3 regions of the Streptosporangium sp. NPDC051023 genome follow, and region 3 is predicted to be linked to each of the others. Evidence: riboswitches for the same ligand, from Rfam matches in the RefSeq annotation. Region 3 holds a riboswitch; each other region holds the start of a gene.
What was found. Region 3 has a riboswitch for cyclic di-AMP ahead of AB0395_RS13080 (hypothetical protein). Riboswitches for the same ligand answer to the same signal wherever they lie in the genome.
Positions count from the first base shown of each region.

Region 1: linked by a shared signal. The riboswitch ahead of AB0395_RS10265 (hypothetical protein) and the one ahead of AB0395_RS13080 (hypothetical protein) in region 3 are both predicted to bind cyclic di-AMP.
Region 2: linked by a shared signal. The riboswitch ahead of AB0395_RS31155 (NlpC/P60 family protein) and the one ahead of AB0395_RS13080 (hypothetical protein) in region 3 are both predicted to bind cyclic di-AMP.

Region 1 is NZ_JBFBCE010000011.1:136,652-147,034, forward strand. It holds gene AB0395_RS10240 (carbohydrate ABC transporter permease) at 1-259, shown strand, start outside; gene AB0395_RS10245 (DUF4253 domain-containing protein) at 590-1,384, shown strand; gene AB0395_RS10250 (response regulator transcription factor) at 1,441-2,094, opposite strand; gene AB0395_RS10255 (ATP-binding protein) at 2,091-4,145, opposite strand; gene AB0395_RS10260 (lytic polysaccharide monooxygenase) at 4,282-5,190, opposite strand; cyclic di-AMP (ydaO/yuaA leader) riboswitch at 5,456-5,605, shown strand; gene AB0395_RS10265 (hypothetical protein) at 5,836-6,450, shown strand; gene AB0395_RS10270 (hypothetical protein) at 6,905-7,276, opposite strand; gene AB0395_RS10275 (roadblock/LC7 domain-containing protein) at 7,289-7,669, opposite strand; gene AB0395_RS10280 (hypothetical protein) at 7,728-8,669, opposite strand; gene AB0395_RS10285 (roadblock/LC7 domain-containing protein) at 8,674-9,054, opposite strand; gene AB0395_RS10290 (DUF4032 domain-containing protein) at 9,207-10,383, opposite strand, start outside.
Region 2 is NZ_JBFBCE010000058.1:5,088-15,470, forward strand. It holds gene AB0395_RS31135 (ATP-dependent Clp protease ATP-binding subunit) at 1-659, opposite strand, end outside; gene AB0395_RS31140 (Lsr2 family protein) at 925-1,257, opposite strand; gene AB0395_RS31145 (RDD family protein) at 2,630-3,673, opposite strand; gene AB0395_RS31150 (amino-acid N-acetyltransferase) at 3,920-4,453, opposite strand; cyclic di-AMP (ydaO/yuaA leader) riboswitch at 4,932-5,084, shown strand; gene AB0395_RS31155 (NlpC/P60 family protein) at 5,099-6,136, shown strand; gene AB0395_RS31160 (LuxR C-terminal-related transcriptional regulator) at 6,505-6,753, opposite strand; gene AB0395_RS31165 (TetR/AcrR family transcriptional regulator) at 6,926-7,822, shown strand; gene lysX (bifunctional lysylphosphatidylglycerol synthetase/lysine--tRNA ligase LysX) at 8,005-9,507, opposite strand; gene AB0395_RS31175 (type III pantothenate kinase) at 9,532-10,314, opposite strand; gene AB0395_RS31180 (L-aspartate oxidase) at 10,314-10,383, opposite strand, start outside.
Region 3 is NZ_JBFBCE010000016.1:21,817-32,199, forward strand. It holds gene AB0395_RS13070 (DeoR/GlpR family DNA-binding transcription regulator) at 1-778, shown strand, start outside; gene galT (galactose-1-phosphate uridylyltransferase) at 775-1,854, shown strand; cyclic di-AMP (ydaO/yuaA leader) riboswitch at 1,926-2,060, shown strand; gene AB0395_RS13080 (hypothetical protein) at 2,102-3,037, shown strand; gene AB0395_RS13085 (DinB family protein) at 3,292-3,798, shown strand; gene AB0395_RS13090 (MarR family winged helix-turn-helix transcriptional regulator) at 3,785-4,315, opposite strand; gene AB0395_RS13095 (site-2 protease family protein) at 4,390-5,691, opposite strand; gene AB0395_RS13100 (response regulator transcription factor) at 5,883-6,488, shown strand; gene AB0395_RS13105 (PP2C family protein-serine/threonine phosphatase) at 6,530-7,645, opposite strand; gene AB0395_RS13110 (GNAT family N-acetyltransferase) at 7,764-8,996, shown strand; gene AB0395_RS13115 (hypothetical protein) at 9,071-9,223, shown strand; gene AB0395_RS13120 (ribose-5-phosphate isomerase) at 9,235-9,702, opposite strand; gene def (peptide deformylase) at 9,800-10,288, shown strand; gene AB0395_RS13130 (hypothetical protein) at 10,316-10,383, opposite strand, start outside.

The DNA.
Region 1 (10,383 bases), on a different contig from region 3:
CGCGCCCGGCCTGGTCGCGACCAGCGTGTTCTCCTTCATCGCCGCGTGGAACGACTTCATCTTCGCCAGGACCTTCATCATCTCGGCCAAGGACAACCAGACCCTGCCCGCGGCCCTGCTGGTCTTCTTCAAACCCGACGAGAACGACTGGGGCGGAATCATGGCGGCCTCGACGCTGATGACCATTCCCGTACTGATCTTTTTTGTGGCCGTCCAGCGCAGGCTGGTGGCCGGGCTCGGCGGGGCGGTGAAGGACTGACCCCCGCCGACCCCGTGTTCTTCACCGGTCCCGTGCCTCCCGCCGGGCCCGCCGTCCCCGTCTGCGTCCCGTCCCCGTCCGGAGTCGGTCCGAGTCTGGAGTCGGTCCCGGTCGCCGGGTGCCTGGATTCGGCGGTCCTGCCGGGCGGTCCGCGTCCGGAGGCGGTTTCCCGCCCGGTGCGCGGCCTCGGTCACACCCCCTGTGTACTGCTCGTTTTTACCCTCTGTGGGGGATAACTGTCGCTCGGGACACCTGACGGGCCAAAATTGATCCGTGGTCAGGATCGGATCGGTAGGAATGAGCGATTGCGAGCGTGGGCAACTTCCGCCGTTGCTGGGGCAGCTGTTCGCCGACGGCGGCGACGGGCGAAGGATCTCGGTCGAGCTGCCGCCAGGAGACGTGGTGTGGCCCGACCCCGAGTATTCGCAGTTCTCGCTCGACCACCTTCCGGCGTTCTGGCTCAGCGACCTGGCGGTCTCCGGCGACCTCTGGGCCGAGCTGCGGGTGGAGCACGAGCACTCGGGGTTGTGGCCCGTGCTGCTTGAGGACTCGGTGCAGCCGTGGTCGGCGGGGCAGATCGCCCCTGACGCGGTGGCCGAGATCGACAACTACCACGCGGCGGCGTTCATGGCCGAGGTGTGGTCGGACTGGGTCGAGCGGGCCGACGCCGATCAGCTGGAGCTGCTGGCCCCCTACGGCCCCCAGTGCCCGGGGCCCGCTCCTTCCGGGCAGTTCGCCGCCGATCCCGGTGTGGTCGCCGACTGGTATGCCGGGCTGGTCGCCGAGCGCAGGACCCCGCTCGGGCTGGTCGCTGCCGAGCGAGGGGCCGACGTGCTGGCCGTCATGGGATGGCAGGGCGCGCTGAACCACAACGAGTGGATGGTCCCGCTCGCGGCCGTGGTGCGTAGCTGGGAGGACAGGTTCGGGGCGCGGGTGGTCGGCCTGGGCTTCAACACCCTGGACCTCAGCGTCGCCGCACCCCCGGTAACCCGAGAGCACGCCCTCCACGTCGCCGCCGAGCACTGGACGTTCTGCCCGGACAGCGTCATTTACAGCTCGGGCACGCTGATGGACTACGCCGAGCAGATCACCGGCAGGAACGCCTGGTCGTTCTGGTGGGACTGATCACCTCGGTGGCGTCGCCGGGGTGTGGCCGGGCAGGGGGAACGTCACGCCGGGGGTCACCGGATCCCGGGACGGATCAGTCCGGCCTCGTAGGCGACGATCGTGGCCTGTACGCGGTCGCGGACCCTGAGCTCCGCGAGGATCTCCGCGACGTGATCCTTGACGGTCGAGGGGCTGATGCCCAGGGCGGTCGCGATCTCGGCGTTCGACAGGCCACGGGCGACGTGGAGGAGGACCTCGGTCTCGCGGGGGGTCAGGCCGCAGACGCGGGCCGCGTCGTCAGGGCCGGGCTCGCCGGTGAAACGGTCGATCAGCCTGCGGGTCACGCTGGGGTCGAGCAGCGCGTCGCCCCCGGCCACCACCCGGACGGCGTCGATGATCCGCTCAGGGTCCGCGTCCTTCAGCATGAACCCCGCAGCTCCCGCGCGCAGCGCCGCGAACACGTACTCGTCCAGGCCGAACGTGGTCAGCACGACCACCTTCGTCCCCGGGACCTCGGCGGTGATCCTGGCCGTCGCGGTGAGCCCGTCGACTCCCGGCATCCGGATGTCCAGCACGGCCACGTCGGGAAGCAGAGCCGTGGCCTGCGCGATCGCCGTCTCGCCGTCGGCGGCCTGGCCGACGACGGTCATGTCGGGCTCCGCGTCGAGCACCGCCGTGATCCCCACCCTGACCACCGCCTGGTCGTCGGCGATCGTCACCCGAATCATGCTGGGAACACCTCCGGCAGCCACACCCGCACCCTGTCATCTGTCTCGGCGACCGTACCGCCCGCCGCGTCCGCCATGGCCCGCACCCTCCTGGCCCCGCGAGGGCCGGACAGCGCGAGGCCGTCCTCAAGGTAGGTCACCGTCACCGTCTCCCCGTCGGCCAGCAGCGCCTCGGCGACGCGGTACGCGGCGACCTCGACGGCGGCGGGCAGCGGGCGGCGCGCTCCCGCGTACCTGACGACGGCGCGCCGCCTGGTGGCCAGCGCCGCGATCCCGGCGACGACGGGGGGAGGCGTGTCGTCCGCCGGATCACCCTCGGGGGCGCCGCGAAGCTCGTCGAGAAGCTCCCTGAGCGCGCCGAGCCCGGCCTTCGCCTCGGTGAGGACCAGGTCGAGCCGTCGGTCCTCCGCGGCTCTGACCACCGCCTCGGCCCGTGCCCCCGCGGTACGGCGAAGCCCGGCCGCGATTCGTCCCCGCTCGGCCCTGGCCGCCTCGGCCGCCTCCAGGTCGAGCCTGTCCCGGTCCAGCGCCGCCGCGTCCCGCCGCCTGCGCCTGCGCCTGCCGACCAGCACGCCCGCTCCCCACGCCATGCCCGTTGGCACGGCGAACGCGGCCGTCAGCGTCGCCCAGACGGCGATCGGTGGCCCCGTCAGCCCCTCGACCAGGGGAAAGGCGCCCAGCCCCGCCACCACGATCGGGGCGGGCCAGCCGCGGGAGCCGTACGCGCCGACGGTGTACAGCAGGGTCAGCTCCACCCACCAGCACTCAAGCACCAGCTGCGCGGAGTGTGGCGCGGTCAGCCCGGCCGCGTCGCACGCCAGCCAGACCAACAGCACCCCCTGCGCCGCCGCCAGGCTCGGCTTCGGTGCGAGGCGCCGCCACCTCAGCGGTACGGCGTGCAGTATGAGCAGGACCAGGAGCAGCATGCCCGACGCCGTGGCCTTGAACGGCGGCGGCACGTCGGTGTACAGCAGCCCCATCCCCGCGGGCAACGCCACGGCCAGCACCACCAGGGCCCAGTCCAGGGCCGCCGCTCCCCGCCAGCCTTCCGTGGCGCGTCGCGGGTGATCGCCCCGGCGGGCCATGCCGTACAGGGTGGTGAGGGAGAACGAGCGCGGCACGGGCAGGGCCGTCTCGCCGGGGGGCGAGGGCAGGGGGAGCACTGCCCTGACGGTCCAGCCGCCCGCGGTTCCGGCGTCTGTGGTCCCGGTGTCTGTGGTCCCGAAACCCGGGGGCCCGGCGCCCGCGGTCAGGGTGCCGCCGAGGGCGCGCACCGCCCGGTCGAGGGAGGCCAGACCGGTCCCGGAGCCCAGACCGTCGACGGCGGCCGGCGCGCCGTCGTCGGTTACCGTCACCACCAGCCGCCCCGCTCCGGCGGGGCTCTCAATGCGAACGTGGACGGCGGCGCCGGTGGCGTAGCGCATCGCGTTGGTCAGGCTTTCCCTGACCACGCGGAAGGCGAGCGCGGCGGCCTCGGGCGGTACGGAGGCGACCGCGCGATGGTAGGCCACTCCGGGATGGCCGCCGACCAGGGTGTCGATGTCGGCGAGGGTCGCGCTCTCGCCGCGCCGGTCGAGGGAGGCCAGGCGGTCGAGCTCCGCGACGGCCAGGCGGCCCGCCTCAGCGGCGTGGGCGGTGGCCTCCGAGGTGAGCGCGGGATCGGCGAGTCGCAGGGCGGCGGCCGAGGCGACTGCGATCCCGGTGAGCCGATGGGCGGCCACGTCGTGGAGCTCGGCGGCGATCCGGTCGCGCTCGACGGTCGCGGCCAGGCGGGGCACGGCCGCGGAGGCGGCGCGGTAGGCGGCGAGCGCGGAACGGCCCGCCCTGCGGCGTCTGTGAGAGCGGCCGAGGGACCACACGACGGCCGAGCCGCCCGCCGTGAGTGTCCCGAACCCGGCGCCCCCCCTGACGCTCCCGCCGTCTATGCCGATCACGATCGCGACGGCCAGCGTGACGGCGACCGCTCCGAGTGCGGCGGTTCCGGCCGTGCCGTACAGCGCCAGCGTGTAGAGCGCCACGACGAGCACCGCGCAGCCGAGGACTATCAGCACGCGTCCACGGTACTGCGGGACCGGGCGCCGCTCGCGGGTCCCGCAGGCGCGCCGCCCGTACGGGCACTGCTCTCCGGGCGGCGCGGTGTCCAGACGGTGCTGTGTTCTACAGGGTTCTAAAGGGTTCTACAGGGTTCTAAAGGCGCTGCCAGAGTGCGGGGACGTTGGACGGCTCCCAGCCGGGCAGGGAGGTGTGCGGCTGCAGGCACCGGTAGGTGGCGCCGCCGTAGGTCACCAGGTTCCCCGCGGTGTAGGAGACACCGGCCGCCCAGGGCCGGGAGGTGGTCGAGGTCGGGGTCGGGGTCGGCGTCACCGTCGGTGTCACGGTGGGGGTCGCGGTCGGGGTCGCGGTCGGCGTCACGGTGGGGGTGGGGGTGGGGGTGGGGGTGGGGGTGGGGGTGGACACGTTGCCGAAGGTCACGTCGGAGCAGGTGTAGAACGCCTCGGCGCTGTCCGAGCGCTGCCAGATCGAGTAGACGATGTGGCGGCCCGTCCTCGCGGGCAGCTGGCCCTGGATGACGTATTCGCCGTTGACCTTGGACGGGTTCCGCACCTTCGCCAGCAGCGTGGTGTCCAGGTCCGACCACTTCAGCGGCTGGAGCGGGTTGAAGCCCTCCTTCGTGATGTAGATCTCGAAGGTGCCGGGGTGGTCGGCGGTGTAGGGGTAGCGGAAGGTGTAGGGGCCGCCTCCGGTCGGGAGCGCGGTCGAGGGCCAGTCGGTGCGGGGCGCGTCGTATGCCCGGTACTTGGCGCGCCCGGCGCTGCAGAGCTGCCCGTCGGGAATGATCTCCCTGTGCTTGCCGTTGGCGGTGCCGATGTTCAACTCATCCCAGTCATAGAGCGGCTGGGTGTCCCATTGGCCGACCGCGGCCTTGCACGCGGGGGTGTCCGGCGACTCCGGATTCTCCAGATAGCAGGCGTAAACCCGGCTGACGGGCGTTCCCATCGAGCCGTGGGCGGATGCCGAGTTGACCATCACCGTCGCCAGCAGGGCGGGAGCGGCGGCTGCGGCCGCCACCGTCAGGCCGATCCTTCGCTTGTTCATGGAGAGTGTCTCCTTCGGGGGGTAAGAGGGAGAACCTGCAGGTCAGAGGCATGTTCACTAGGAAATTATTAGGTAAGTTTCCTAACAGTTTCAATGAACTTAACGCCCAGGAAGGAGCAAGGTCAAGGGGTGGCCAATGCCCCTTTCTTGGGCATTGAAGGTAGATCTTCTGGGGTTTTCATGGCTTTTGTTTTGCTTTGACACCTTCTGGTGGGTAGTGTCCTAGTTGTTCTCAGTCGGTGACTTGCCCTTCACGAGAAGGAGCGGCCGGCAGACGTCGAATCCCGAAGCCCTGAGGGGTCACGGGAGCCGGGGACCCACTTCTTGGGGTGAATCCGCCGCGAACCTGCGGCGGTAGGGCAACTCCACCGCCCGAACCCGTCAGCTAACCCGGTAGACGAGATGGAGAGGAGATCCCCTCATGGATCGCTTTGTTGCCTTCGTGCCGGCAAGCACCGCACTCGTGCGGATCTACTAAGACTTTTCCGCCGCGCCTGACCGCGGCACCCCACCTCGCACCGCGCTCCGCGTAGCGTCCGGTCTCTCCGGCTGCGACTTCTCTTCCCTGTGAGCGCTCACGCCCGTGCCTTCTCTTCGTTTGGCGCACGAGGCTGTCCTGTTCCCTCGCGAAAGAGCCTGTTTTCTATGCGTTTCTCCCTTGCCCTGCGTAACCGCCTGATCGCCGCCACTCTGCTGGGCGCGAGCGTCCTCACCTCCGCCGGCGTCGTCTCCGCGCTTCCCGCCGCGGCCGACACCGGCACCGGATCCACCGCTCCCGCCGCCTCCGAGACCGCCCTGCTCAAGGGCTCTACCAAGGCCTCCTACTTCTGGGACGACTCCTCGGGCCGCGCCGGGGACACCGGCCTGCCCGCGAGCGGCAAGCCCATGCAGAAGGGCATGATCGCGAGCCCGAGCTGGCCGCTGTTCACCGAGGGGTACGTCATCTACAAGGGCAAGAAGGCCAAGTTCTTCGTCGGGGACCGCGGTCCCGGTGTGCCCTCCAGCAGCGGTGTCATGATCGACCTCGACGCCAAGACCTTCGCCGACCTGACCGGTGGCACCTTCAACTCCAGCTCGCTCGGCGTTGACGGCGTCGACGGCGCGGGCCACATCAAGGTCGACTACGTCATCACCAAGTGGGGCGACGGCGTGGGCAAGAAGAACTACCCCGTCGCGTACGCCAGCGGTGCCTGGAAGGTCATGGACGACAACCCGGCCGCGCCCCCGACGACCGCTCTGGCCGACGCGGCGCGCCCCTAGGCTCCCGCCGGGGGAGACCTCCGGAGGATCCCCCGTCCTCGTCTCCCCCCGATCCCCACCCCTCGATCCCCACCCTCGGAAACCCCCCGAACCCCCCGGATCCCCATCCCCGCCTCCGCCTCCGCCTCCGCCCCCGCCCCCGCCCCCGCCCCGAGGGTCCCCGCTCCGCCTCCGGCCCTCCTTCCCCCACCCCCACCCCCCCGCTCCGCGTCCCCCGGCGGTCCTCGCCCCCGAGGGATCCCCACCTCCCCGCCCCCCCGGCGAACCCCCGCACCCCCTGGAAAAGCAAGAGCGGGCACCCAAACGGGTGCCCGCTCTTGTTCTTTTCGTCAGATGACGTGCTGTTCCGCGTGATCTGACGGACTCGTCGCCGCGGTCGACGCCGCTCACCGCCTCGGGGGAGGGGGAGCTCCGGTACGGCCCGCGCCTCCCGGGGACGTGCCGTACCGGAGGATCAGATCTCGAGCCTCTCCTCGATGCCGCGGAGGTTGTGCCGCGCGAGCGCCAGGTTGGCCCGGGTGCGGTCGAGCGCCAGGTAGAGGAAGAGGCCCTTGCCGTTCCTGCCGGTGATCGGGCGGATCAGGTGGTACTGGTTGGTGAGCGTGATCAGGATGTCCTCGATGCCGTCCTTGATGCCCAGCGACTCCATGGTCCGCATCTTGGCCCTGACGACCTCGGTGTTACCGGCCGCCGCGATCTGCAGGTCGAGGTCCTTCGAGCCGCCGAGGGCGCCCAGCGCCATGCCGCTGTTGTAGTCCACGACCACCGAGCCGACCGCCCCGTCGATCGCCATCATCTCCTTGAGGGAGATGTCCATGTTGCCCATTCATGCCTCCGGTCACTGGGTTGTCCATGTGCGAGATGTGATGGCGGCCAGGTTCGCCGCCGTCTTGCGCCCCTCCAGCCGCAGCAGCCCGAGGTTGGTCCCAGGGCGGGCGAGGACTGTGAGGACGATCTTGGGTCCGGCCGCGTAGAAGGCCGCGTAGCCGTTGGTGCCGGAGATCAGCGTCTCTTCGAAGGCGCCCTTGCCGACCATGTCCGCCATCCGGCGGCTGAGGGCCAGCAACGCGGAGGAAAGGGCACCGGTCTGCTCGGAGGCCCGATCCAGGTCGCTGGCTATGGTCAGGCCGTCGACGCTGCACGCGACGCTTCCGTCGACGTCCGGTATCCGCTCGCGCAGCAGGGTCATCTCCCGGCGCACCTCGTCGCGCAGTTCCACTGGCACCCTCCTTCCGGTCCTCTTCAGTGTCCGCAGCCTTATTGGCATCGGACCGAGCTCATGTGAGTGCCTCCAATGCGTTTTTCAGCCGGATGAGCAGGGCCACGTCGGCGGGGTCCCCCGTCGTCAGGGGGAGCCATTGCGCCGCCTCCGCGGTGTCGGTCCCGTCCGCGACCGCGTCCCTGATCTCGCGGGTGCCCGCGACCCGTCTGGGCAGTGCGCCCACGCGCGTGTCGGGCCGGGTGGGGGCGTCGTCCAGGGCGCCGCGCGTGATGGGTGTGTCGTCCAGGGCGCCGGGCGTGGTGGGCGCGGCGGGAGGGTCGGGCGCGGCGGTGATCTCGCCCCTGGGAACACGGAGGAGCCCGGCCGCGGCGAGCTGCCGTACGGCCAGCAGCACCGAGTACGCGGGGCGTCCCAGCCGGTGGGCCAGGTCCGCGGGGGTCGCCGTCGAGTCGGCGCCGACCACGACCTCCCACTGGAGGGAGGTCAGGACCACCCGTTGCGCGGGCACGCGGCCGACGGGGACAACCGGGAGCGCGTCCAGATCGGCGGACGGCCAGGTCCGGTCCAACTGCGTCCTCCTTCTCTTGTACTCCCGGAGCAGTCCGGTCATGTCGAAGTACCACTGCGGCCCGAGCCAGTGCCGCTCTCCCCGGCGGAACCTCGCTCCGTGCTCCGGGGCGTCGAACAGGAAGTACACGGCGTCGAGCACCGCGCAGAGCACGCAGAACTCCAGTTCGCCCCTGGTGAGCACGCCCTGGGTGACCAGCACCTCGCCGCCGAGCCTGCCCTCGGCCGCGGCGCGCATGGCCTGCCGTACGGCCTGGTCCGAGACCCTGCCGCAGGCGGCGAGCAGGTCCTCGACCCGCGGGGCGACGGGGCTCTCCGCGCAGGTAACGTGACCGTCCGTGAGGTAGAACGTCCCGGCTCCGCCCAGATGGAGGGCGCCGGTCGCCCGGTCGGCGGCCAGTTCGCTGAGGAGGTTCCGCGTTGTGGGCATGGCTTCAGGTCGTTATCAGGCGGCCGGAAAGCGCCTGAAGTCGATGGCGTGCCAGGGCCAGGTTGGAGCGCTGTGAATCGAGGCGGACATAAATCACTAGAGGGCCATCGAATACCGTTTCAAGCGGTTTCAGTAAATGGTGTCCGTCATCGGTGGTTATGATCACATCACGGATCCGGACGATCTCGTTGGCGGAGGTCGTGGTGAGCCCGTCCAACATCGCCCGCAGGGTCTCGCTCAGTCCGGCGGCCGACCTCTCCACGTCGAGATGGCGGTTCAGGCCGCCGGCCGCGACGGCGGTCCCGCTGGTCTGATCGATCAGGATCGCGTCCAGCGCGCCGGGGATGGACATGACCTCAGTCAGGCAGCCTTCGATTCCGAGCACGGGATCTCCCTCGCCAACGACTTCACAACGTCGCCCGGTCAGCGTAGGGATATCACCCTGAATTCGGGTGTCCTCATGAAAAGTCAGATATAAAGAGGAAGAGGAATCAGCGTCACGGTAGGAGGTTGTTCCTACGGAGTAGGGGATATTTTCTACTCGTCAGGGATGAGCGCCTTTTCGTCTGGCTTGTAAATAAGAACGTTTTTCACGTACGACTCCACGGCGGCGGGCAGTCCGACGTCGTGCCCCGCCGCCTCCGAGGTGAACCAGCGGTGGTCGAGCACCTCGTGGAAGATCTGGGCGGGTTCCAGCTTGCGTCGCATCTCCGCGGGGACGGCATCGATCGTCGGCTGGAAGACCTCCGCCAGCCACCGGTGGGCCACGATCGCCTCGTCCTCGTGGCGCAGGCCCTGCGAGACCCGGAAGGAGTCGAGGTCGTTGAGCAGCCGCCTTGCCTGGTTCTCCTCGACGTCCAGCCCGGTGAGCCTGAGCAGCCTGCGCTGGTGGTGACCGGCGTCGACCACCTTGGGCCGGACGATCAGCCGTCCCGTGCCCGCCTTGCGGCGGACCATCATCTCGGCGACGTCGAAGCCGAGGTCGTTCAGCCTGCGGATCCGCTGGTCGATGATGTGCCAGTCCACCTCCTCGATGATCTCGTCGGAGGTCAGCTCGCCCCAGAGCCCGTGGTAGCGCGCGCAGACCGAGTCGGCGACCTCCTCGGGGTCGATCGAGGAGTGGAGCATGTCGCCCGCCTGGAGGTCGAGCATCTCGCCGAAGATGTTGGTGTGCGCGAGGTCGATGTCGTGGAGACGCTGCCCCTCGCTGATCATGGGGTGCAGTTCGCCGGTCTCGGCGTCGACCAGATAGGCGGCGAAGGAGCCCGCGTCCCTGCGGAACAGCACGTTCGACAGCGAGCAGTCACCCCAGTAGAAGCCGGTCAGGTGCAGCCGGACCAGCAGGACGGCCAGCGCGTCGAGCAGCCGGTTGAGCGTCTCGGGGCGGACGGTTCCCGACATGACCGCCCGGTAGGGCAGGGAGAACTGCAGATGCTGGGTGATCAACGCCGAGTCGAGCGGCTCCCCGTTCGCGTCCGTCCTGCCCGTGACCACGGCGACCGGCTCGACCGAGGGGGTGTCCATCCTGCCCAGGTCCCACAGCAGACGGTACTCGCGCTTGGCGTAGTACTCGCTGATCTCCTTGATCGCGTAAACCTTGCCGGAGAGCCTGGCGAAGCGGACCACGTGCCGCGAGATGCCACGCGGCAGGGACACCAGGTGGTGAGACGGCCACTCCTCAAGGGGGACGTCCCAGGGCAGGCGGATCAGGTCG
Region 2 (10,383 bases), on a different contig from region 3:
GCGGTCTTGCCGACGCCGGGCTCCCCGACCAGGACGGGGTTGTTCTTGGTCCTCCTGGAGAGGACCTGCATGACCCGCTCGATCTCTTTCTCCCGGCCGATGACCGGGTCGAGCTTGCCCTCACGGGCGGCCTGGGTCAGGTTCCGGCCGAACTGGTCCAGCACAAGGGAGGTCGACGGCGCGGCCTCCTGCGGGCCGCCCGAGGCGGCAGGCTCCTTGCCCTGGTAGCCGTGAAGCAACTGGATGACCTGTTGCCGGACGCGGTTGAGATCCGCGCCAAGCTTCACCAGCACCTGGGCGGCGACGCCCTCGCCCTCACGGATGAGGCCGAGCAGGATGTGCTCGGTGCCGATGTAGTTGTGCCCTAGTTGCAAGGCCTCGCGGAGCGACAGCTCAAGGACCTTCTTCGCGCGCGGGGTGAAAGGAATGTGCCCCGACGGCGCAGACTGTCCCTGGCCGATGATCTCCTCGACCTGCTGACGCACACCTTCAAGACTGATGCCGAGGCTCTCCAGAGCCTTGGCGGCAACGCCTTCACCTTCATGGATCAAGCCAAGAAGAATGTGCTCCGTACCGATGTAGTTGTGGTTGAGCATCCGGGCCTCTTCTTGGGCCAGGACGACAACCCGCCGTGCGCGGTCGGTGAACCTCTCGAACATCTCGTCGCTCCTCACAGAGCGGTCAGGCAGGTCCGGGATATCCGGGCCCTGTCATCCCGCATGGTAGCCCCGACCCGGCGACCGCTCTACGCAGAAGACGTTCCCCGAGAGCAGGGCGTTCACCCTCCATCCAACTACTTACGGGGGGTGCGATGTTCCCGATACGCCGCAAGCGAACGACGTTTATCGGCCGCTCAAACGCGTCATGCGGTCATGGCCGCCACCGGACCCCACCGTGGCCGCCATAACCGCATGATTCAACGATCTAGTGAGCCGCTTCGTACTGCTCGACGATCTTGGAGGCGATTCGACCGCGCTCGCTGACATTAAGGCCGTGGGACTTGGCCCACGCCCGGATGTCGGCGCTCTTCTCTCTCGTGAGTGCCCGGGCGCCACCTGCACGGCGGCGACGAGGGGCGAGCGCGCCGGAACGGCGGGCGCTCTGCACGAAAGCCGACAGGGAGTCGCGGAGCTTCTTCGCGTTTACGTCACTGAGGTCAATCTCATAGCTGGTGCCGTCAAGCGCGAAGGCGACAGTCTCATTGGCCTCGCCCCCATCGAGGTCGTCGATGAGAATCTCCTGGATCTGCTTGGCCATCTACGCAATCCTTTCGCGGAGTATTGTTTCATTCGCTAGCTAAACATATACCCGCAATCGAAGAGCGGCAATTCCAGGAGCCCGGCGATTCTTGCCGGACCCCGGAGGGAGTGGATCAGCTGTTCTGAGACTCAGCCGGATCCCTCCGTTTTGCCGGGCGGCGGCCTGCGGCTTCACTCCGAAGAAGCTTGACAACTCCGTAGATGAAGGCCCCGCCGACGACCACCGGGGGTATCAACGCGGACAATACGTCGTTCATTCGCCCTCGCTCCGCACCGTGGGTAACTTTCGGGGACCATGGAAATTTTGCCGACGACATCCCGGTCACGCTGGGGGGCACGCTCGATCAGTCCTGATCCGTCCACAGATGACCATAGCGTCACCTGCGAGCGGGGGGTGTCACTGGGGCAGCCAGGCTGGCCGCTCACTACCTTAATGCTTCTCTCCAGCTGTCTTACCGGTTGCACTCCGTAAAGCCGGAGGGAAAAAACCTGGCGGGTGAGCATGTGATGATCACTCCGCCGGAAAACCAATGTGGTCCCGGCGCGACGGCCGCGGGGTCACCCGGCTCCCTGCCATGAAACCCCTGGTGAGGAGTGCGACGAGGAGGGTCGAGCGCGCCTTCCACGGACCCGAAGATCGCAACCGGCGGGTTCACCGCCGGAATGCCCTCCGCGTGAAGAACATCCGGATAGATAGTTGTCCTCTTCATCCGGCGGGAGGTCGTGGTTCGACACCACCGGACAGAAGAAGACGGATCTTCCTTGTTTTCTTACCAAGAGTACGTCCTTGTCTGGCATCTAGGACATAGTCGTAGACCGTATAACCACCAAACAGGATCGGCTCTGGAACAACCACGGCAACGCCGCGGCACCCGCGGCGCGATCGGTAAGAAGGTCTTCACCCCCGGGAGGGAAGGTGAAGGGGAAGTCCGGCGGGACAATCCCTTGGAGGACACGAAGATGGCACCGTCCCGGACGCAGGTGTCCCTGTGCCGTCGTCCATTCGTCGTCGAGCGGTCCCCGAACTCCCCGCGACGGGCGTTCTCCCAATGAGGTCCCATAAGGCCGGTCGGGGCGGCCCCATAAGGCTGGGTGGACAGGTGTCCAAAGGCCCGGCACGCGTCGTTCATAGGACGGGGCCGCGAGCTCCTCACGAGGACGGCCCTGCCCCGACGTCTGCGATCCCCGGCGTTTGTCGCCACCGGGGGCGGGTGGACGGCCATAACGCTCCTCACGCCGCCACGAATGGGTTTGCGCTTCCATCGCGCCCGGGCGGGGCGTCGTTACCGGGCACGTTACCCGGCACGTTTCCGGGCACACACGCGAAAAGGGGGCCGGCGGTTCATCCCGCCGGCCCCCTTTTCGTACAACTACTTGGTCTTGACGACCACCGTCGTGGCGACCTTGTCGTGCAGGGTCTGCTGCAACGGCTTGTCCCAGAACTGCCAGAGCACGTTAACCAGCGAGAAGATGTTGAACACGATCCCGAGGATCGGGATGCCGCTCAGCGCGTAAGGGCCGTAGAGCACGCCCGCCCGCTTGACGGCCAGGTCGGAGGAGAGACCGCCCTGGAGCGTGCCCCCGATCCGCACGACCTTGATGCCCATGACCATCTTGCCGACGGTCTGGCCGTTCTGCTTCAGCATCAGGAACTCGTAGGCGATGTAGATCAGGCCCGCTACGAGGGTGGTCAGGAAGCCGGCCAGGAAGGCACCGGAGGGCGCAGTGATCGTCCCGGTCGTCGCGTCGAAGCCCCCCGCGGTGACCAGGACCGCCGCCAGCACAAAACTGATGATCACCGTCGGGATCGCCAGGATGATGCCGTCGATGATCCGGGCCACGAGACGCTGCCACCACTCCGCGAGCGGAGCGGGGGCACCGGGGGGTGTGACCCCCTGCGGTCCGTAACCCTGGTTGTAGGCGGGCGCCTGCTGCCCGTAGGAGGGCTGCTGGCCATAACCGGGCTGCTGACCGTAGTCAGGCTGCTGGCCGTACTCGGCCTGGCCGTAGGAGGGCTGCTGGCCATAACCGGGCTGGGCGGCCTGCTGACCGTAGTCAGGCTGCTGCCCGTAACCGGCCTGCTGGCCGTAGCCGGGCTGGGCGGCCTGCTGCCCGTAACCCTGCTGCTGGCCGTAACCGGGCTGAGCCGCCTGCTGACCGTAGTCAGCCTGCTGGCCGTAGCCGGGCTGCCCGTAGGAGCCCGTACCGCCCTGCTGGCCGTAGCCAGGCTGGGCGGCCTGCTGCCCGTAACCCTGCTGCTGGCCGTAACCGGGCTGAGCCGCCTGCTGACCGTAGTCAGCCTGCTGGCCGTAGCCGGGCTGCCCGTAGGAGCCCGTACCGCCCTGCTGGCCATAACCGGGCTGGGTCTGCCCGGGACCGGTGTTCGGCTGTGAGGCCTCCGATCGATATCCCACGACTGTCACATCGGGATCGAGTTCGCCAGGGGCTCGACCCGCATTCTGTCCGTATTGCGGATGCCCCGACGGTGTGCGGTCGCGGTCGGGATCATCCTGCGGATACGGTGGCTGTCCGGTGCTCACCGCGTCACCTCACTTCGACTGCGCATGTGGCACATGTCAGACTCACATGCTTGCTGGTGCACAACGTATCGACATAGGTATCAACAGTCACCTTTCCGATCAGTCAGCACCTACGTCAATTCAGTTGCCCCGCGGTGTCAGATGGAGCAGCATCCGGGTGTTTCCCAAGGTGTTGGGCTTGACGTGCTCCAGATCGAGGAACTCGGCGACGCCTTCGTCGTAGGAGGCGAGAAGTTCGGCATAGACCTCCGGCGAGACAGGCGTGCCCTGGATCTCCCTGAAGCCGTGCCGCGCGAAGAAATCGATCTCGAAAGTGAGGCAGAAGACCCTGCGCAGGCCGAGGTCTCCCGCGGTGCCGATGAGCGAGGAGACGATGCGGTGACCGATGCCCATCCCACGGCATCCGGGATCGACGGCGACCGTGCGGATCTCGGCGAGGTCCTCCCAGAGGACGTGCAGCGCCCCGCAGCCCACGACGAGCCCGTCCAGGTCGGCCACCCAGAACTCCTGGACGTCCTCGTAGAGGGTGACCGTGGCCTTCTCCAGCAGGCGGGGGCCCGCCCCTGCATAGGTGTCGACAAGCCGCCGGATGGCGCGCACGTCCGGGGTTCTGGCCCGGCGCACCATGATCTCCGCGGGGGCCGTCCCGGGCATCAACCCGCCCCGGGACCGCTTCTCCGCGTCCACGCCCTCGCCTCCGGCCCGCTCCGCGCCCCCGGCCTCGGAGGGGCCCGCCGGACGGGCCACGGCCTCGGGTACGGCCTGCGTCGGGGACTGCTGCGCAACCTGCTCCATGACTGATCAGAGTACGTCCTCGCCACCGTCTATTTACGGCTCGTCCTTAACTCGCCCCCCGGGCTCACCGGATGACCACCCGCGGCCCACCCGCACCCTGTGGATCGGTCCGACGGAGACCGCCGCGATCCGATCTTTCACAGAAGCGCAGACCTGCGGAGACCCTCGACATAAGCGCCCCGGAAAGGTTGAGGGCCAGCGTGGCACATATGTTGATCATGAAATTGTGTGACCTTCCCGTGACATTTCAGTTGTGAAAGCTCTACCGGCTTTGCAGTTCTGGTTGAGCATGAACCTCCAATTGCACTAATGTCCGTGCTCGATGTCAGCACCGTAAAGTGCTGAGCCGCCGAATCCCCGACACGGGGAACCGGGGACCCACCCTCCAGACGTCCCCCGGGGTGAATCCGAAGCGCCGCCGGCGCACTCGGTAGGGCTGCCTCCGGCCCGAACCCGTCAGCTAACCCGGTAGGCGGCCGAGAGAGGAGCCTGTTGGTGAAGCGCATGCGCAACCGTGGGAAAGAGCGCGCGGGCAAACACGCCCGCCATCGAGAACACGCGACGCGCGGGCTGTCGCGCAAGGCGGCGGTCATCGGACTGGCGTTCGCCTCCCTGGTTCTCGGCACTCCCCTGGTGGCCACCGCGGATCCGCAGCCCAGCCTTCAGCAACTCGCCAAACAGGCCGAGAAGCTGCACACCGAGATCGAGACGCTCAGCGAGCAGTACAACGGCGAGCAGGTCAAGCTCAAGCAGGCGCAGCGCGCCGCGGAGAGCGCGAAGAAGACCCTCTCCGTCAGCCAGTCCGAGCTGGCCGCACGGCGCACCAAGGCCACCCTCCTGGCGCAGAGCACCTACATGGCGGGCGGCCTGGCCTCCGCGCTCGCCTTCACGCAGTCGTCCAACCCCGACACCTTCCTCGACCAGGCGACCGCGAACTACGCGCTCCAGCAGCAGCAGGGCGAGGAGGTCGCCCAGGTCAGCAAGGCGATCGAGGCCGCGGAACGCGCGCAGGCCAGCGCCAAGGCCCGCACCGCCGAGGTCCAGGACCTCCTCAAGGAACTCGGCGACAAGCGCACCAAGATCGAACGCCTGGTGACCAAGGTCGAGAGCGACCTGTTCGGCGAGGTGCGGTCACGGGCCGAGCGCAACCGGAGCAGCCGGGTCAGAATCAACGTGCCGATCGTGGGCAGCGGCAAGGCGGCCGAGGCCGCCCGCTGGGCCCTCACCCAGCAGCTCAAGCCGTACAAGTGGGGCGCGGAGGGACCCAACACCTTCGACTGCTCCGGCCTGGTGATGTGGGCCTATCAGAAGGTCGGCATCAGCCTGCCGCACTACACCGGTGACCAGTGGACGGCGGGCACCCACGTCTCCAGGAGCGAGCTCCGCCCCGGAGACCTGGTCTTCTTCTACAGCGACCTGCACCACGTCGGGATCTACATCGGGGCGGGCCTCATGGTCCACGCGCCCCAGACCGGTGACGTCATCCACATCACCACGATCGATAACCGGCCCTTCGCGGGCGGCGTGCGCATCGCCGACTGAGACGGCCTCTGGCACGCCTCCGGCTGAGACAGGCCTCTGGCGCGCCACCGACGGATAGGACGTACACGCGCCACCGACGGATAGGACGTACAAGGGCAAAGCGCGGGCCAACGCGCCCGCCGGGCCGGAGCACGGCCCTGAAGCGCGATCAGAGGCCGCAGGAGGCCCGTACGGCGGCCGGGGGACCCCGCCACTCGAAAGGGGCTGAGAGGCCACACGAGGGCTTGAGGGGAGTCACCCGCCGCATCTCCCTCGTAGGCGGCCGCGGCGCGGGAAGTCCCAGCCTCTCGGGCGGGAAGCCCGGGACCGCCAGAGGGGAAGCCCAAGACCGCCGGGCGGGAAGCCCGGGACCGCCGGGCGGGCGTGACCTAGATCAGCCGTCTGCGGGCGGCCCAGGCCACGGCCTCGATCGCCGTGGCGACGCCGATGCGGTCGCAGATCCCGCGGAGCCTGCGCCGGACCGTCCGACCGCTGATGTCGAGACGACGTCCGACCCGGTCAACGGTGACGCCCTTGGCCAGCTCCGCCAGCAGCACAAGGTCCTCGTCGCTGAGGCCGATCTCGCCCACGACCAGGAGGCCGTCGCCGCGACGGGAATCCACTTCGGGATATGCCATCTGGAGTCGCTCCCCCCGCACCTGCTAAGTGAGGCGTGAGTCGTCTGGAATCAATGCCGCCCGTCAGGAACGGTAAACGGCTTGTTCAAAGGTCGTCAAGTTCCACTTCTTCATAGAGGTAGCAGACGCTGTTGACATAGCGGGCGCTACGTGAAGTACTCATGATATGTCGGTGCCTTTACGGTTAAGTCGTGGACAAGCCAAGGCTCGCACCCGCAGGCACCTGCTGGCCGCCGCGGCCCAGGTCTTCGCAGAACAAGGTTTCGCCGGGGCCTCCGTGGACGAGATCGCCTCCAGGGCCGGCCGCACCGTGGGCGCCCTCTACGCGAATTTTGCGGGAAAAGACGACCTCTTCCGCGCGCTCTTCGAGGAGCACCTCCCCCACCCCCTTGACGTGACGGGTGGAATCCCCTCGCAATGTGAGGACAGTGCCGCCTGGTTTGCGGCATTCGGCACATATATGGCGGAACTGGCCGATCAACACACGGTAACGAGCACGCTCGAAATGGAGTTTCTGCGCTACGCCCGCACCCGGCCCGAATTACTCGGCAGGCTCGCCGAGCGCTGGCGGGCCCCCCGTACGGCCGTCGCCCGCCTGCTGCCCCCGCACGACACGTCCCACGATGCCTCCCACACCACATCCCGCAACGCGTCCGCGGTCGCAACCGTGGTCATCGGCCTCTTCGAGGGGCTGGTGGTCCAGCGCCGCGCCGACCCGGGCGCGGTGCCGCCCGAACTGTTCGCCCAGGCGCTGCGCTGGCTGATGACCGGGCTCGAACACGAGTCCGACGGCGGCGCGCCGGGAGAGCGTTTTCCCGGGGAGGGCACGCGCGAGGGCCGTGAAGAACAGGCGTCCGGAAACCAGGCGTCCGGAAACCACACGGACGCCGATCGGACAACCGGAAACCACCAGGGCTCGATCCATCCGGCGGGGAAGGAGACGACGGGCGATCACCCGCAGGAACGCCGTACGGCCGCCGCCCACACCGCCAGGGCACGCACGGCCGGGAACGGGACACTCAGAGGGACGCACGAGCGGAACAGGCGCGGCCGGGACACACACGCCTAAAGCACGCCCCCTGGACACCACGTAGGACAGACACCACGCCCGCAGAACAAACACACCGTCCCAGGACACCACGGCCCCGCAGGACGAGCACGCCCCGGCCCAGGACACCACGCCCTCAGAGAGCCCGGGACACCACGCCCCTCAGGGACGTGGTGCCCGCGCTCCAGGCACGCCCGCCTGGTTCAGCTCGTGGGCTTGACCAGCGGGAACAGGATGGTCTCTCGGATGTTCTTACCGGTGAAGGCCATGATGAGGCGGTCCATACCGACCCCCACGCCACCGGTGGGCGGCATGGCGTACTCCAGGGCGGTGAGAAAGTCCTCGTCGAGCTGCATGGCCTCCGGGTCACCGCCCGCGGCGAGCAGGGACTGCTCGGTGAGGCGGCGGCGCTGCTCGATCGGGTCGCTCAGCTCCGAGTAGCCGGTGCCCAGCTCGGTGCCGAAGCCGATCAGGTCCCACTTCTCGGTGAGAAGCGGGTTGTCGCGGTGCGTCCTGGCCAGCGGGGAGGTCTCCAGCGGGTAGTCCATGACGAACGTGGGCTGGATGAGGGTGTGCTCGACGAGCGCCTCGAAGAGCTCCTGAACGAGCTTGCCCTGCCCCCACTTGGCGTCCCAGTGGACGTCGTGCGCGTCGGCCAGCTTGCGGACCTGCTCCAGCGGCGTCTCGGTGGTGACCTCCTCGCCCAGCGCCGCCGAGACCGACCCGTAGACGGTGATTCTCGGCCACTCCGGCAGGCCCAGGTCGATCTCCTGACCCTCGTAGGTCACCACGGAGTGACCGAGCGCGGCCACGACCGCGTTCTGGATCATCCGCTGGGTCAGGTCGGCGATGCCGTTGTAGTCGAGATAGGTGCCGTAGGCCTCCATCATCGTGAACTCGGGGTTGTGGGTGGCGTCCGCGCCCTCGTTGCGGAAGTTGCGGTTGATCTCGAAGACCTTCTCGATGCCACCGACCACGAGCCGCTTGAGGTACAGCTCAATCGCGATGCGGAGGTAGAGCTCCATGTCGTAGGCGTTGATGTGGGTCCTGAACGGCCGGGCCGCAGCGCCGCCGTGGATCGGCTGGAGCATCGGCGTCTCGACCTCGAGGTAGCCCTCGCCGTGCCAGAAATCACGGATCGCACGCACGACCGCGCTGCGGGTGTGGGCCATCTTCCGTGCCTCGTCGTTGACGACGAGGTCCAGGTAACGCTGACGGACCCGCGCCTCGGGGTCGGTGAGCCCGGCGTGCTTCTCCGGCAGCGGGCGCAGACACTTGGAGGTGATCGCCCAGCTGTCGGCCAGAATGGACAGCTCGCCCCTGCGGGAGGTGATGACCTCGCCCTCGATGCCGACGTGGTCGCCGAGGTCCACGTCACGCTTCCACGCGGCCAGGGACTCCTCTCCGACCCTGTCCAGGGAAATCATGACCTGGAGGTCGGCGGAACCGTCGCGGATCGTGGCGAAGCAGAGCTTGCCGCCGGTCCGCGACAGCATGACCCGACCGGTGACGCCCACTTTGTCGCCGGTCGCGGTGTCAGCGCCGAGATCGGCATATTTCTCGCGGATCTCGGCGTTGGTCGCGGTGCGCGGGAAGCTCACCGGGTAGGGGTCGACGCCCTCGGAGCGGAGGCGGTCGAGCTTCTCCCGGCGCACGCGCATCTGCTCCGGCAGATCCTCGGCGGGGTTCGTCACTTCATCGGTCACGGGAACAAGGTTACCGATGTCCGGCTACGGGGTGTTGCGGTTATAGATGAGCCTCAGGCCGATCAGCGTGAGCCACGGCTCGTGCACGTCGATAGAGCGCGCCTCGCTGACCACCAGGGGCGCCGCGCTGCCGGTCGCGACCACGGTGACGTCGTCGGGGTCGTCGGCCAGCTCGGCCGCCATCCGCTCGACGATCCCGTCGACCTGACCGGCGAAGCCGTAGATGATGCCCGCCTGGAGCGCCTCGACCGTGTTCTTGGCGATCACCGAGCGGGGCCGGATCAGCTCGACCTTGTGCAGCTGCGCCCCGGCTGCGGCCAGCGCGTCCACCGAGATCTCGATGCCGGGGGCCGTGACCGCACCGACGTACTCCCCCTTCGCCGAGACCGCGTCGAAGGAGGTCGCGGTGCCGAAGTCGACGATGATGCACGGCCCGCCGTACAGCTGGATGGCCGCGAGCGCGTTGACGATCCGGTCGCTGCCGACCTCCTTCGGGTTGTCCATCCTGACCGGCACCCCGGTGCGGATGCCGGGCTCGACGATCACCGCGGTGACGTCGCCGTAGTAACGGCGGCACATCTCACGCATCTCGTTGAGCACGGAGGGCACGGTCGAGCAGAGCACGATGCCGTCGACGTCGGTGCCCTTGAGCAGCGGCGACTGCCCGAGCAATCCCTGGAGCACGACCGCGATCTCGTCGGCCGTGCGCCGGGCGTCGGTCGCGATCCGCCAGTGCTCGATGACCTCCTCGCCCTCGAACAGGCCGAGAACGGTATGGGTGTTACCGACATCGATGGCGAGCAGCATCAATTCCCCCGAAGGTCCAAGGCGATGTCAAGGGCGGGCGCCGAATGGGTGAGCGCGCCCACCGCAAGA
Region 3 (10,383 bases):
GGCGATTCTCGAGCGGGTGCGCGGCAGCGGCGGGGTCAGGGTCGCCGACCTGGTCCGCGAGTTCGGCGTGTCCGACATGACGATCCGCAGGGATCTCGAGGTGCTGGCCGAGCGCGGCCTTGTGGAGAAGGTTCACGGCGGGGCAACGGCCGCGGGGCCCGGCTCGACCGAGGAGCCCGGATTCACCGCCAAGTCGGCGCGCCAGCAGCCGGAGAAGGAGGCGATCGCCCGGCACGCAGCCGGGCTCGTCAGGCCCGGCACGGCCATCGCGCTCTCCGCGGGGACCACCACCTGGACGCTCGCCCACTTCGTGGTCGACGTGCCCGAGCTGACCGTGATCACCAACTCGATCCGGATCGCCGAGGTCTTCCACCGCTCCCCGCGCGCCGACCGCACCGTGGTGCTGACCGGAGGAGTGCGCACCCCGTCGGACGCGCTGGTCGGCCCGGTGGCCGTCGCGGCCATCAGGGGGCTCCACGTGGACACCCTGTTCCTCGGCGTGCACGGAATGAGCGTCCGGGCCGGGTTCACCACGCCCAACCTGCTGGAGGCCGAGACCGACCGTGAGCTGGTCGCCTCGGCGCACCGCCTGGTCGTGCCCGCCGACCACACCAAGTGGGGGACGGTCGGGATCAGCACGATCGCCGCGCTGACCGAGGCCCACGTCCTGATCACCGACTCGGGCCTGGCGGAAGAGGCCTGCGACGAGCTCGCCGCCAGGGTCGGCGAGCTCGTCGTCACCGAGTCGCGGCGGGAGAGCGAGGCACAGGACCGATGAAACGCACGATTACCCGGCTGGCGGACGGACGCGAGCTGTTCTACTTCGATCGGCGGGACGACGCGGACCGCAGCGCGGCCGACGAGCGCGATCTGCCACCCCGCCCCGTCGCCTCCGAGCTGCGCTACGACCCGCTCACCGAGGAGTGGATCGCGGTCGCGGGGCACCGCCAGGACCGCACGTTCCTGCCGCCCGCCAGCGAGTGCCCGCTGTGCCCGTCCGCCCCCGGCCGCCCGACCGAGATTCCCTCCCCCTCGTACGACGTGGTCGTCTTCGAGAACCGCTTCCCCTCCTTCTCCGCGAACCTGGGCACGTACTCACAGGTCGGCGGCCTGAGCGAGGTCCGGCCCGGCGTGGGCAGGTGCGAGGTCGTCTGCTTCACCCCGGAGCACGACTCCTCCTTCGCCGAGCTCTCACCCGGCCGGGTCGAACTGGTGATGGAGGCCTGGATCGACCGTACGGCGGAGCTTTCCGCGACGCCCGGGGTCGAGCAGGTGTTCTGCTTCGAGAACCGCGGAGCGGAGATCGGCATCACCCTGGCCCACCCGCACGGCCAGATCTACGCCTACCCCTACGTGACCCCACGTACCCGGCTCTCCCTGGACGCGGCGCGACGCCACAGGGAGCGAACCGGAGGCAACCTCTTCGCCGACGTGCTCGCCGCGGAGCGGGAGGCCGGGATCCGCGTGGTCGCGGCGAACGAGCACTGGACGGCGTTCGTGCCCGCCGCGGCCCGCTGGCCGGTCGAGGTCCACCTCTATCCGCACCGCCAGGTGCCCGGCCTCGGCGCGCTCGACCGCGCGGAGCGCGCGGCGTTCGGGCCGCTCTACACCGAGGTGCTGCGCCGCCTCGACGGACTTTTCGGGGTGCCGATGCCGTACGTCTCCGCCTGGCACCAGGCGCCGGTGAACATCGGCCGGGAGCTGTCGTACGCGCACCTGGAACTGTTCAGCATCCGCCGCGCACCGGACAAACTCAAATATCTCGCCGGGTCCGAGTCGGCCATGGGGGCTTTCGTAAACGACGTCCTCCCCGAGGAGACCGCCCGGCGCCTGCGCGCCGTTATCACGAAATGATCACCACTTGGTCTCGTCTTGGGGTCGCATGACCTCTCATTTACCACTACTATCCTCACGCATCGGACAAACAGTTCGATATGCCTAATCTCAGGCGCCTCGCCTGAGAGCCGGGGACCCATGCATTTGGGGTGAACCACTTCGGTGGAAGGGCTTCCTCCAGCCCGAACCCGTCAGCTAACCCGGCCGGCGTGAGGAGAGGAGAGCTGTGGCGGCTCTGTCCCCCATGTTCCGTCGCCATGCGGTCGTGACCGTTTCCCTGGTCTCGGCCCTCACGTTCACCCTCGGCGCGGCGGGCACGGCCAACGCCGCGCCCAAGCCGAAGGAGTCCCAGCTCCGCACCGAGCTGGCCCAGCTCACCAAGAAGGTCGACAGGCTCATCGAGGCCTACGCGGCCAAGCGGGAGTCGCTGAGAAAAGCACAGAAAGCCGAGGAGGCCGCCAGAGCCGACCTGCGCAGAGCCGAGGAGGCCTACGCGGAGGCGGGCAGGCAGGTCGACTCCATCGCCCAGCTCCGCTACCAGAGCGGCACTCTCGATCTGCCCTCCATGCTGTTCGCCCCGACCATGGGCGGCGCCGCCGTCATGGAACAGCTCACCGCCCAGCAGAGTGCCTACCTGCAGGGTTTCGCCAGAAGCCGGGATCTCATGAAACAGGCCGCGGACAAGGCGGCCCTGCTCACCGAACAGATCGGACAGGAGGCCAAGGCGGTGCAGATCCAGCGTGCGGACGCGGAGAAGGTGATCCGCGCTATCGAGGACAAGCTCGACCAACTCGTTCCCACGGGCAGCGGGCGCCGCTCCGACGGCAGCTGGGCTCCCCAGCTGCCGACCGGCGAGGACAACATCACCGACCGCACGCGGATCATGCGCGAGACCATCGGACAGACCTTCAAGCTGCCCCACGAGGTGGGCTGTTACCGGGCGGAGAACGACGGTGGCGAGCACCCGCTCGGCCGCGCCTGTGACTTCATGATGAGCACCGGCGGCTCCCTGCCCACGGCGGACAACGTCAGGCTCGGCGACGAGATAGCCGCCTGGGCCCTCAAGAACAAGGACAGGCTCGGCGTCAAGTACGTGATCTGGCGTCAGCGCATCAACACGGGCTCCGGCTGGCGTGCCATGTCGAACCGGGGCGGCATCACCGCCAACCACTACGACCACGTCCACATCTCGATGTACTGACGCCGAGCGGGGAAGACCCGGACCTCCGCCGCCCTCGTCGCTCCCGTCGCCTCCGGGCTCCGGGACGAAGGGGGCGGGCGGTGACTGACGACGATCACATGCGCGCCCCAGCGGCTCCTCGGACAGGCGTCTCGGAGCACGAGGCGGGCGCAGGGCGGGCGCGGGGCGGGCGCGGGGCGGGCGCGGGGCGGGCGCGGGGCGGGCGCGGTAAAACCGCATGACAACGGTCGCGCCCCGGGACAGGATTGGATCCCGTGACCGATGACCGCATTGATCCGCCCTTCATCGCCGACGAGGCGACCATGCTGTACGCGTGGCTTGACTGGCACCGGGAGACCCTGGCCGTCAAGTGCGCCGGGCTGTCACAGGAACAGCTCAGCCTGCGCCCCTGCGCACCGTCGACGCTGTCCCTGCTGGGCCTGGTCCGCCACATCACCGAGGTGGAGCGCTATTGGTTCCGCAACATCCTCAACGGTGAGGAAAACCCGCCGCTCTACTGGAACGAACAGTATCCCGACGGTGACTTCGACCGGCTGGACTCCTGCACGGCCGAGGAGGCTCTCACCCGCTGGCGCGCCGAGATCGAGGGCGTCCGCGAGCTCTACACCGGGCTCTCCCTGGACACCCTGGGCGGGCAGCAGCGCGGAGGAGAGGACGTCTCGCTGCGGTGGATCCTCGTCCACATGATCGAGGAGTACGCCCGGCACAACGGCCACGCCGACATCATCCGCGAGCAGATCGACGGCGTCACTGGAGAGTAGTGCTCGCGGCCGTCTCCTCGATCGCCTCCGCGATGAGCCGGTCGAGGCCCGCCAGATCGGGCGGGCAGGCCGCACTCGCCTCGGCGAAGCGGGTGAGCAGCCTGGCGAAGGTCTCCCGATCCGCCTCGTCCCAGTCGGCGATCAGGCCGTCCACGTAGGTCCGCCGGGAGGCGACGACCACCTCCAGGACACGCCGTCCCCTCGGGCTCAGCCTCAGCCGGGCCCGTCTGGCGTCCACCTCGGACTCCTCTCGCTCGACGAACCCCGCGCCGATCGCGTCGTTGACCAGCCTGCTGGCGGTCGAGGGGTCGACGTCCAACTGCTCGGCGACCGCGCCGACGGTCACCTCGGGAACGTCCAGGCTCAGCTTGTGCACGGCGTGCACAACCATCACGTTCGACATCTGCACCGACCGCTGCGGGTCCGCGGCCTTGCGCGTGCGCAGCGGCCGCGCCCAGATCCGGCGCAGCCGGAACAGCGCCACGTCGATCGCCGCCCCCGGCGTCCCGTCCTTCACGGCGTAACCTTACCGGCGCGCGGCCTCAACGGCGGATATGGCCCGCACGGGCGCACGTGCCCTGCCCGCCGGGCTCAGCCGGACAGGCGGACCGGGTTGACCAGGTCGGCGTACATCAGCAGTCCCGCCATGATGACCATCACGAAGGCGATCGCGTAGGTCAGTGGAAGCGCCTTGGCGATGTCGACGTGCCCGGGAAGGGGACGGCGGGTCACCCGGGCGAAGGCGCGCTTGAGCCCCTCCCACAGGCCGCCCGCGATGTGACCGCCGTCGAGCGGAAGCAGCGGGACCAGGTTGAACAGGCCGATCGCCAGGTTGAACCCCGCGAGGAGGTTGATGAAGGTGACGATCTTGTTCTCCAGCGGGGCCGCGGAGGCCGCGATCTCCCCGCCGATACGGCCGGCGCCGATGATGCCGATCGGGCCGTTCTTGTCGCGCTCCTGACCGGAGAAGGCGGCGTTCCAGACGCCGACCATCTTCTCGGGGAAGCGCAGCAGCGAACCGGCGGTCGCCGAGGTGAGGTTCCACATCTGGGTGGTCACGGCTCCGAGGCTCTGCCGTTCGACGACCGTCGTGGGGCTGACCCCCAGGTAGCCGACGGCCTTGTCGATCTTGCCCGGCTCGTCCAGCGACTCCCGGTCCTGGGCGATGAGGGTGGCGTTCAGGGTCATCGGCTGCCCGGCCCGCTTGATCCCGATCGCGACGGTCCCCGCGCCGTGGCCGCGGATGGCCCGTGTCGCCGCCTCCCAGGTCGCGGTCGGCTTGCCCGCGACCGACACGATGACGTCACCCGGTTTGAGGCCGGCCGCCGCGGCGGGGCTCGGCTTGTCGGCCGAGGTGCACGTGGCGTTCTTGGCGTACTCGGCGGTGGTCTTCACGCACGCGGGGACCGAGGCGACCTGCGTCTTCTGCACGGCGACGCCGAAGCCCATCATCACGACGGCGAACAGGACGAAGGCCAGCACGAAGTTCATCGCGGGACCACCGGCCATGATGATGACCTTCTGCCACCACGGCTTGCGGTAGAAGACCCGGTCCTCGTCGCCCGGCTTGACCTCCTCGAGCGCCACCTCACGGGCGTTCTCGATCAGGGCCCGCCACGGGCCGGTCGAGACCGCGCGCAGCTTGTTGGGGTCGTCGGTCGGCCTGGGCGGAAGCATGCCGATCATCCGGATGTAGCCGCCGAGCGGGATCCACTTCACGCCGTACTCGGTCCCGCCCTTGTGACGCGACCACATCGTCTGGCCGAAACCGACCATGTACTGGGTGACCTTGACGCCGAACAGCTTCGCCGGCACCAGGTGACCCACCTCGTGCAACGCGATCGACGCCATCAGCCCGAAGAAGAAGACGGCGATCCCGAAGAACCAGCTCACAGGTTCATCCCCCCGGTCGCGGAGCCACGGACAACGCCCCTAAGACATTAGCCGAATTATCGCGGGCCCAGGCTCGGTGAGAAGTACGCCTTCCCGAACGGCCACTTGCGCGGGCTTTGCCGAACAGACAGACTTCGTTGACAGTGAGCGACCATTTGGTGACCCAGTGAGAAAGCGGGGACGGAAAGAACGTGATCGGGATCCTGGTTGCCGAGCACCGGCCCGTGGTCCGTCGAGGCCTGGTGGCCTCGCTGGAGTGCGAGGCCGATCTGGAGGTCGTCGCCGAGGTCGGCGACGGGGAGGCCGTCGTGGCCGCTGTCCTGGAGCACGAGCCGGAAACGGCGGTCATCGACCTGGACCTCCCGGGCGCCGACGGGTTCACCGTGGCGCTCAGGTTGCACCAGGACGCCCCCGGCTGCGGGATTCTGCTGATGGCTCACCGCCCGAAGCCGAGCCAGGTCCGCAGGGCCTTCGCCGTGCACGCGCTCGGGTTCATGAGCCTGAGCGTCAGCCCGGAGCAGCTCTCCGCGGGTGTCCGCAGGGTCGCGGCCGGGCACAGGACGGTGGATCCCGAGCTCGCCGTCGCCGCCCTGGAGCTCGCGGAGAACCCGCTGACCCGCAGGGAGATGGACGTGCTCAGACTGGCCGCCCTGGGGGCGCGGTCCAACGAGATCGCCGACCAGCTCTTCCTCTCCGTTGGAACGGTCCGCAACCATCTGTCGCGGATCATGTGCAAGACCCAGGCCCGCAGCCGCCTCGACGCCGTGCGCATCGCCAGCGACTCCGGGTGGCTTTGACGGCCTCCGCCGGGACACACCGTCCGGGGAGGCCTGATCGTTCAGGGACGCCAGATGAGGATCAGCGCGCAGTCGTCGTTGTGCCCGGCGGACATGGAGGCGACCAGGTTGTGAGCGCCGCTGCGGAAGCCCGAGGGCAGCAGTCGCTCCGCCTCCCCCAGCAGCCGGTCGAGGCCCGAGTCGATGTCGCGGCCCGGCTGCTCGATCAGCCCGTCGGTGTAGAGCATGAGCGCGTCGCCCTTGCGGAGCATCCCCCGGTCCGGCTCGCAGTGCAGGTCGGGGACGACTCCGAGGACCACGCCCTTCGCCGGTGAGACCCGCCAGGTGCCCGCGCCCGACTCGAACTTGACCACCGGCGGGTGCCCCGCCGAGGTGATCACGTATTCGCCCGTCGCGAGGTTGAGCCGCACGTGGACGGCCGTGACGAAGCCCTCCGCTTCGCGCTGGCGGTGCAGATAGGTGTTGCAGGCGGCCAGGAAGTCGGAGACGGAGCCGAGCAGGCCACCGAAGGTCCCCGACAGCATCAGCGCCCTGGTTCCCGCGTCGACCCCCTTGCCTGAGACGTCGACGAGGGCGAGCTCGACCGTGTCGCCCTCGCGCATGGAGACCAGGAAGTCTCCGCCGAAGGAGGACCCGCCCGCCTGGTTCAGGACGACCCGTGAGTCCCAGTCCTTGGGCAGCCTGGGCAGCTCGCTCTGACGCTTGAGCCGGTCGCGCAGCTCGAGCAGCATCACGTCGCCGCGCAGGCCCTGAACGCCGAGCTTGCCCCTGGTTCGGGCCATCAGCGCGGCGAGCACGCTGGTGAACCCGAAGGTGGCGAGCAGACCAGGGCCGATGTGCCCGATCCCGCGCGTGATCCCCACGTAGAGGAGGGAGACGGCGACCGCGCACAGCAGCTTGGCCAGGCTGCGGAGCCTGAGCTGGAGTCCGCCGACGAGGGTGATCGGGATCATGAGCGCGGGCGAGAACCACTCCGCCGAGACCCTGGCGGCGAGTCCGCCGAGGACCAGGGTGAGCACGATCAACGTGATGAGCAGATTACGGTCACGGGCCAGCGGCCCGCGGCGCAGGAAGCGTACGACGGGCACCAGGAAGGGCACCCGCACCAGGAACGCACGGAGCGCCGGAGGGATCAGCGGCACCGGACGGGAACTCATGATGCGCTCGACTGTATCGGTCTATCCCCCGTTTGGGCAGCCCACTTGACCAATGCCTTGATCATTAAGGGCGGATATTGAATGGCCGGGATGGTTTGCCCCCTCTACCGTAGGAAAAATGAGTCTTAGCCTGCGCCCCTTGACCGAAAACGACCACTCCACCTGGATAAAGGTGGACGAGGAGGCTTTCGGTCATCCCATCCCTCCGGAGAGGACGGAGCTCGTCAGGGGGCTGGTGGAGTTCGACCGCACGCTCGGCGCATTCGACGGCCACCAGCTCGTAGGCGCCACCTGCGTCTGCAGCTTCACCATGACGGCGCCCGGCGGGCCGATTCCGGTCGCGGGCGTCACCGCGGTCGGCGTGCTGCCCTCACACCGCCGCAGGGGCATCCTGTCCAGCCTCATGACCCGCCAGCTGAACGACATCCGCGAGCGCGGCGAGGCGGTCGCCGCGCTCTACGCCTCCGAGGCGGCGATCTACGGCCGTTTCGGGTACGGCAGGGCCACCGACAACCTCTTCTTCGACATCCCCACCCACGGTTCCGCCTTCGTCAAGCACGCTCCCACCGACCCCTCGCTACGGCTGCGCGTCGTCAGCCCCACCGAGGCCAGGAGCCTCTTCGAGAAGATCTTCGAGGCCGTGCTCGACAGCCGTCCCGGGCTCTACGCTCGCACGCAGGCCCGCTGGAACGTGGTGCTGGCCGACCACGAGTCGGACCAGGGCGGCGCGGGGCCGCTACGCGCCGTGGTCGTCGAGGACGACGAGGGTCCCCGCGGCTACGCGCTCTTCCGGATCAGGTTGAGCTTCACCGCTCACGACGTGCCGGACAGCGAGCTGCGGCTCAAGGAACTGTTCGGCCTCGACCCCGCCGCCTACGCCCTGCTCTGGCGGCACGTGCTCGACCGCGACCTGGTCTCCAGGGTCAAGGTCGCACAACGGCCCGTGGACGACCCGCTGATCCACCTGCTCGCCGAACCGCGCCACCTCAACGCCGGTTGGGTCGACGAGTTGTGGATCCGTCTGGTGGACGTCGAGCGGGCGCTCGCCTCGCGCCGCTACTCGGCGCCCGTGGACGTGGTGATCGAGGTCGAGGACACGGTCTGCCCGTGGAACGCCCGCCGCTGGCGGCTTTCCGCGGACACCTCGGGCGCCCGGTGCGTCCCGGCGGACGAGGCCGCCGCGGACCTGACCCTGCCCGTCTCCGTGCTGGGGGCGGCCTATCTGGGCGGTCGTCCGCTCACGGCGCCGCAGGCCGCGGGTCTGGTGCGCGAGTCACGCGCGGGGGCGGTCAGGGAGCTGTCGACCGCGATGTCCTGGGCCCCCGCCCCCTGGGCCGGTCTGGTCTTCTGACCTGACCTCCCGTCCTCGAAGACGGGTTCCCCGCGCGTTCCTTGCCGCGCGGGGACCGCGGGTTATGGTGAGGCATGGCACTGCAGAGCTTGCAGATCAACGCGATCATCGCGATGCGGGCCCGGGACGTCTCCCGGCCGACGCAGGAACAGCAGGATGCCGCCGACAGGCGGCCCCTGCGGGACGAGACGCAGCGCAGGGAGGCCCCGCGCCGTAAGCAGCCTTAGGGACTCAGCCCCTAGGGCAGCGGCGGGAGCTGGCCGATCGTCTCGTAGGAGGTCAGCTGCGCGATCCTGCGGTTGTGCCGCTCGGCACCCGAGTAGGGGGTGCTCAGGAAGAGCTCGACAAAGCGGACGGCCTCGTCCTGCGTGTGCATCCGCGAGCCGACGCTGACCACGTTGGCGTTGTTGTGCTCGCGGGCGAGTTTGGCGGTGTCCTCGCTCCAGGCCAGGGCCGCGCGGATCCCGCGCACCTTGTTCGCCGCGATCTGCTCGCCGTTGCCCGAGCCTCCGATGACGATCCCCAGGCTGCCGGGGTCGTCCGCGACGCCCTCCGCCGCGCGCAGCACGAACGGCGGGTAGTCGTCCTCTGCGTCGTAGACGAACGGTCCGCAGTCCGTCACGTCGTGACCGTGCTCCTTGAGCCAGGAGACGATGTGGTTTTTGAGCTCATAGCCGGCATGGTCGGCACCGATGTAGACACGCACCCGCCCAGTTTCGCAGGTGTGAGTGGCCGTCTCGACCCCCACCCCGGCTAAAGTAATGGCCACTTTGTTATCTCGGCCCTTACAAGAGAGAGACCACATGCGTGACATCCGAGTGGTCGGAGATCCGGTCCTGCGCACATCCGCGGAGCCGATCGCCGACTTCGACCGCGAGCTGCGCCGCCTGATCGACGAGATGTTCGACGCGATGTACGCCGCGCAGGGCGTCGGCCTGGCCGGGCCGCAGATAGGCGTGTCGAAGCGGATCTTCGTCTACGACTGCAGCAACCGCAAGGGGCACGTCATCAACCCCGTGCTGACCGTCGACGACGACACGGAGGTCCTCGACGAGGAGGGCTGCCTGTCGATCCCCGGGAGGGAGAGCGGCACCCCGATCTACGCCAGCACCCCTCGCGCGGCCGGGGTCACGGTGCGCGGCCTCGACCGTCTGGGCCGCCCGGTCCAGCTCAGGGCGAGGGGCCTGCTCGCGCGCTGTTTCCAGCACGAGACCGATCATCTCGACGGCATGCTCTACGTCGACCGCCTCGCCAAGGACACCGCGAGGAAGGTCCTGCTCCAGGCCCGCTGACCGCCTCACGGCGGGGGCGCGGGAGGCCTATCGGGTTGAGGGTTCTGCAGGCTCCGCGGGTTCCCGGGACGCGGAGGTCGCCGGGGCACGCCGCC